DNA from 2 places in the Shewanella sp. 10N.286.52.E4 genome. Region 1 is predicted to be linked to the other one. Evidence: predicted binding sites of a transcription regulator. Region 1 holds the regulator's gene; the other holds the start of a gene.
What was found. The regulator MetJ, encoded in region 1, represses methionine synthesis genes. The targets are predictions, from matches to a motif close to TAGACGTCTAGACGTCTA.
Positions count from the first base shown of each region.

Region 2: metK (methionine adenosyltransferase) is a predicted target of MetJ. The motif match lies at 1,610-1,627, and genes of this name have one in related genera.

Region 1 covers NZ_JBFRJJ010000069.1:12,802-16,236, forward strand. The annotation lists gene AB4153_RS21105 (conjugal transfer protein TraF) at 1-524, shown strand, start outside; gene AB4153_RS21110 (sulfite exporter TauE/SafE family protein) at 615-1,355, opposite strand; gene metJ (met regulon transcriptional regulator MetJ) at 1,508-1,825, opposite strand; gene metB (cystathionine gamma-synthase) at 2,049-3,209, shown strand; gene AB4153_RS21125 (bifunctional aspartate kinase/homoserine dehydrogenase II) at 3,308-3,435, shown strand, end outside.
Region 2 covers NZ_JBFRJJ010000010.1:37,851-41,285, forward strand. The annotation lists gene tkt (transketolase) at 1-1,092, opposite strand, end outside; gene metK (methionine adenosyltransferase) at 1,671-2,822, shown strand; gene AB4153_RS05330 (MAPEG family protein) at 3,010-3,435, opposite strand, start outside.

The DNA of each region.
Region 1 (3,435 bases):
CTTATCATTATTCAGTAAACGCCAATAATTTCGATGCCGATGATTTTGATGATGATAAGTACCGCAATAATGAGAACGTATTTAACCTTGATATCGGGGTCGCTTTTGAGCCATTAGATGCCCTTACTATCGGTTTATCAGCACGTAATTTATTCAGTAAAACTATCAAAACGGTGGAAGCGCAAGGCCGTGAATTTCATTATCAAGTGGAGCCATTAATTACTGCTGGCGCTGCATATGATTGGACATCGATAACCTTAACCACAGATATTGACCTCGTTGAACAGAGCCGATTTAAAGAGTTTGATGCCGTTCAGTATTGGCGCATGGGAGGGGAGTTTAAAGCAACAGACTGGTTGTCGCTTCGTATGGGCTACCGTCATGATTTGAAAGATAACAGTGTCGATATCTACTCATTTGGTACTGGCTTTGCCATTGGTCAAGCATTCAAGCTTGATATGAGTGGTAGCTATGGTGAAGATGACGCCATTGGGGCAGTACTACAAACCTCTTATCACTTTTAGGCTGGCTTGGTGTAGACTCGCTTCGAAGCAATCTATCCTATTTCTAGTGCATACCTAGTGCATGTCTAGTGAGTTACCTCTTAGCCACTTTTATCCTGCCGACAATTCAATTAATGACTTTATCGTCAACACTAAGGCACTTAAGCCGCACAATACCAATGTGGCTGTGCGCGTTTTTTGTTTATCTACTTTGTTGCTGAGTTTGCCCGCGACAAAACTGCCTAAAAATACTGATGGTAAGAGCATTAAAGACAACCAAACATGCTTCATTTCAACTAAGCCAACGATGAATAAAATGATCATTGCAATCATAGAGCTGAATACAAAGAAAATCGATAATGCCGCGCGAAATTGCGGTGCATCTTTTCCGGCTAATAAAATAGCCAAAGGCGGGCCACCAATAGCGGCAATATTACCGAAAACCCCAGAAAGAATCCCAGCGATAAATAGCGTGAAGCGATTGACTGGTGCGGTGATTTTATAAAAACTTAGAATGACAGCACTGGCAACAATAAAGGCAATAGCCAGACCTAATATGGATTGCGGCGCAAAGACCAGTAATGCTGCGCCAAGAAAGCCGCCAGGTACACGGCCAATGAGTGCATATTGAAGTCCGTTGAATTGCAGGGATGTGCGCTCACGTAATAAAGTAAGTAAAGCGATTGAAAAACCGCAAGCAATAACAGGGGCAGGTACAAGTTGGGGATCAATAATATATAGCAATGGGCTAGCAACAACAGCTAAGCCAAAACCAATAAGCCCTTGAGTGAGTGCACCGAGAAATATAATAGCCGATGCCAGCATCAAGGTTTGCGGATCGATAAATGCCATAGTGTTCTCTTTGAGTGCAAATTTGACTCAAGTATTGTCATATTGCGAAGAGGAGGGGGAGCTTATCAATGAAGGCTTACACCGTAATGTAAGCACAAAATTGATTTATTATCACACTTGCCAGTCAGCTTGAAAGCATACTGACAATAGACTTAGTCGTCTAAGTCTTCCCACTCAATACCCATTTGATCCATTAGTGCTTTTGCTTCACTTGGGATGCTATCAGGGCCTTCTTTAGATAAGTCATCATCATTTGGTAGAGGCTGGCCAGTGTACGCATGTAAAAAGGCTTCACACAAAAGTTCACTGTTGGTTGCATGACGCAAGTTATTTACCTGACGGCGAGTACGTTCATCGGTTAGCACTTTTAGTACTTTTAAAGGAATCGATACCGTGATTTTTTTAACTTGTTCATTTTTTTTGCCATGTTCGGCATATGGGCTGATATAGTCGCCATTCCATTCAGTCATTAACTCACCTTTATACGATAGATTCGTGGCAGATTTTAACTGCTTATTTATTACAGTCAAATTATTGCTGTTATTCTATAACGAATGCAAATAGATTTCTTTATGTTTAGACGTCTAAACGTCTAATTTGTGTTGACGATCTGATTTAGCTTAGGTACATTTAGCCATCTAGACATCTCTATGGTGTATTATTCATGAGTGTGTCAATCTTCAGGAGATTATTATGACCAAACATCGCGCTGCTACACTTGCCGTTCGCCAAGGTATCGAATCCGATACTCAATATGGCGCAGTAGTCCCGCCGATTTATCTTTCGACTAACTACTCGTTTGATGGACACACAAACCCAAGAGAATTCGACTACAGCCGCTCTGGTAACCCAACCCGTTGCGTTTTAGGTGAGGCAATAGCCAAACTTGAAAATGGTGCTACAGGTGTTGTGACATGTACCGGTATGGCAGCGATTACTTTAGTGACTAGCTTGCTTGGTCCTGAAGATTTATTAGTTGTACCACATGATTGTTATGGCGGCAGTTATCGACTGTTCACTAATCTTGCCAACAAAGGTCAATTTAAATTAATCGTAGTTGATCAAACTGATGATAAAGCACTGGCAGATGCGATTGCGCAAAAGCCTAAAATGGTTTGGTTAGAAACTCCGTCTAATCCGTTATTACGTGTTGTTGATATCAAAGCGATTGTGGCTGCGAGCCATAAAGTGGATGCTTTAGTTGTTGTTGATAACACCTTTCTTTCGCCTATCTTGCAACAACCGCTAGAGCTGGGCGCTGATATTGTGATGCACTCGACCACTAAATACATCAATGGTCATAGTGATGTGGTTGGCGGCGCTGTCGTGGCTAAAGATGCTGAACTTGGTGAGCTATTACATTGGTGGTCAAACACTTTAGGTCTGACAGGTTCAGCCTTTGATAGCTACCTAACTTTGCGCGGCATTCGTACATTGGCTGTACGTATTCGTGAGCATCAAATCAATGCACAACGAGTGATTGAAGTCCTTCAAGCCAGTGATGTTGTCGAAAAAGTATATTACCCAGGGTTAAAAGACCACCCAGGTCACGATATTGCCGCTAAACAGCAAAAAGGCTTTGGCGCTATGTTAAGTTTTGAACTTAAAGGTGGCGAAGCTGAAGTTGTTGCTTTCTTAGAAGCCTTATCAATATTCAGTGTTGCTGAAAGCTTAGGCGGAGTGGAAAGCTTAGTTGCCGTACCTGCGACAATGACACACAGAGCAATGGTGCCAGAAGCCCGATATGAGGCTGGTATTAAAGATACATTGCTGAGATTATCAGTCGGTATTGAAGATGCTGAAGATTTGATTACTGATATCCAAGCTGGTTTAGCTGCAGTTGCTGAGCTTTAAGCTAATAAATTAGATTGTCATAAGTTAAGTCAGTAAGATTTTATTGTTGCCATATTCAGTACATATGGCAGCGCAAAAAGTGGTTTAAGGAGTTACAAATGACCCGCAGTCATTTACATAAGTTTGGTGGTTCAAGTTTAGCGGATGCTGATTGCTATCGCCGCGTCGCCCATATTTTGCTTACTCATGGAAACTGTGATGATTTAGTCGTTGTGTCTGCTGCGGG
Region 2 (3,435 bases), on a different contig from region 1:
GTTTTGTGAAGCTTTGCGACTTGCAATGCCTTCTGCTTTATCTTGGCATTCTTGAATAAATGCGTTGGCTTTTTCTTCAAATTCTGCAGGAAGCTCGCCTGTGATAACACGACGTTTGTATTCAGCTGCTAGCTCAGGGAAAGCGGCAGTATAAGCTGCAAATTTCTCGTTCCAGCTTGCTTCGTTTGAAGCGCCAGAATCTTTTGCATCCCAACCTTCATAAACAGTTTCAGGGATTTCAAATGCACCGTGATCCCAACCAAGGAATTCACGTGCTGCAGCGATTTCAGCATCACCCAGTGGTGCGCCGTGACAATCATGACTACCTGACTTATTTGGCGAACCAAAACCAATGGTCGTTTTACAACAAATCATTGTTGGCTTATCAGTAACAGACTTCGCTTCTTCAATAGCAGCGCGGATTGCATCACTATCGTGTCCATCTACGTCTGCGATAACGTGCCAGCCGTATGATTCAAAACGTTTAGGCGTGTCATCGGTGAACCAGCCTTCAACATGACCATCAATAGAAATACCATTGTCATCCCAGAAAGCCACAAGCTTACCAAGACCTAAAGTACCTGCTAATGAACATGCTTCATGAGAAATACCTTCCATCAAACAGCCATCACCTAAGAAACAGTAAGTGAAGTGGTCAACGATATCGTGACCAGGTTGATTAAACTGAGCAGCCAAGGTTTTTTCAGCAATCGCCATACCGACAGCGTTACTGATACCTGCGCCTAATGGGCCCGTTGTGGTTTCAACACCTGGCGTATAACCATATTCAGGATGACCAGGGGTTTTAGAATGAAGCTGACGGAAGTTCTTCAATTCTTCAATAGGTAATGCATAACCTGTTAAATGCAGTAAAGAGTAGATAAGCATTGAACCATGGCCATTTGATAATACAAAACGGTCACGATCAACCCATTCTGGGTTGTTTGGGTTGTGCTTAAGGAAGTCATTCCATAGCACTTCAGCGATGTCAGCCATCCCCATTGGTGCACCTGGGTGGCCAGAATTGGCTTTTTGAACAGCATCCATGGTTAATGCACGGATTGCGTTAGCGAGTTCTTTACGAGATGACATGCTCTCTCCTGCTTGTTGATGATGAGGTCTAGCGGGCAATTGTGGGGACATATTTTCCCCTACTCAGCGATGGGACGCAAATTATTATTAGATATAAGTCGCAATTTTTTGCATCTGACTACCAAGCCCCAGCTAAATAAGATATTAAACGGCTTAAATTTATATCATGTTAGCGCTAACATTTATATAACTTTTTACACCCATACTCAACATTCCATAAAGAATGCCTGATCCAAAATCACCGTTCTGCGTACTAAACGATGTGAATATTTATTGCCAATAAACGTATTAAAACAGTCAAAACTAATAATACTCAACTAAAATAATTGTTCTATTACCGCCCATTTAAACCTTAAGGTTGGAGCTAAAAAGTTAAATAACTGCATAAATTTCATAAGATTAATTTATTGATATCTAAAACAGTCAAAAATGGATTTTTATAAATATTTGAATGATTGCACAATTATTAACTTATATTAGTTCTAAGGGGTGTTATCCAATCCGATTTGAATTATTATAGACGTCTAGATGTAGATGCTTCTACACGTTCAAATTCCAAAAGACGAGATTTACCAACTATGGCAAACCACTTGTTCACCTCTGAGTCAGTCTCAGAAGGTCATCCAGATAAAATCGCCGATCAGATTTCTGATGCGGTATTAGACGCAATTTTAGAGCAAGACCCTAAAGCACGCGTTGCTTGTGAAACTTACGTTAAAACCGGTATGGTTTTAGTCGGCGGTGAAGTCACAACTTCTGCTTGGGTTGATATCGAAGAAATCACACGTAAAACAGTACGTGAAATTGGTTACACCCATTCAGATATGGGTTTTGATGCTGATTCTTGTGCGATTTTAAATGCCATTGGTAAACAGTCTCCAGACATTAACCAAGGTGTTGACCGTAGCGATCCAGCTGAACAAGGCGCGGGTGACCAAGGTCTTATGTTTGGTTACGCGAGTAACGAAACCGACGTATTAATGCCTGCACCGATTACTTACGCACACAAATTAGTGAAGCGTCAGTCTGAAGTGCGTAAAGATGGTACTTTACCTTGGTTACGTCCTGATGCGAAAAGCCAAGTCACTTTTGCTTATGAAAATGGCAAAATCAAAGGCATCGATGCTATCGTGCTTTCGACTCAACATCGTGAAGATGTGACCCAAGAAGACTTGATTGAAGGCGTGATGGAAACCATTATTAAGCCTGTTTTACCATCTCAGTGGTTAAACAAAGACACTAAATACTTCATCAACCCAACTGGTCGTTTCGTTATTGGCGGACCGGTAGGTGATTGTGGTTTAACAGGCCGTAAAATCATCGTAGATACCTACGGCGGTATGGCTCGTCACGGTGGTGGTGCTTTCTCTGGTAAAGACCCATCAAAAGTTGACCGTAGTGCTGCATATGCTGCGCGTTACGTTGCTAAAAATATCGTAGCTGCAGGTCTTGCCGACCGCTGTGAAATCCAAGTGTCTTATGCAATTGGTGTTGCAGAGCCAACATCTATCAGCATTGAAACATTTGGTACTGGTAAAGTATCTGAAGATGTATTGATTAAGCTTGTACGTCAGCATTTTGAGCTACGTCCATACGGCTTAACAGCAATGCTAGACCTTGCACGTCCTATCTACCAAGGAACAGCTGCATACGGTCACTTCGGTCGTGAAGAGTTCCCTTGGGAAGCAACTGATAAAGCTGAAATCTTGCGCGCTGATGCAGGTCTATAAGTTTTAAACTTATTGACTGCTGATGCCAAGTAAATTGTTTACGCTAAGTTAAGCAATAAAAAACCGTCAATTGACGGTTTTTTTGTGCCTTTAATTTATCTCACTTGATATCTAGAGTTCAAAATAACTATGTACAGTGCAAGATAGATAACTATTGGCAGTACAAGATAGATATGTACACTACAGGCTAGGTGAAAGTACGATAGAAAAGATAAATGATAATCGCGCCCACAGTTAACACCGACGGATAAAAGGTCAAGCTAAAGCCGATAGATCTTGCCCCCGCCCCTTTATCATAACCGCGCATAAACAATATTCGGCCGATAAAAAATAATACCGAAATTAATCCAATTAACGACATATAGTCAGCGGGCATAATGAAAGCCCATAAGAAATACACACTCATCACAATACAAAATTGTTCTAAGGTATTTTGCAGAACACTTTGCAGGCGCCTAACTCGCTCTGATTGCTCATAATAACTGCTACCATCAATATCTTTCGCACTGAAAAATCGATGCTTAGCAACACGCCCCACAGCAATGATTAAGCTTAACGTTGGTAAAATCATCCCATAGGCATAAATAACCAACCTTTCAATTAATGATTGTGG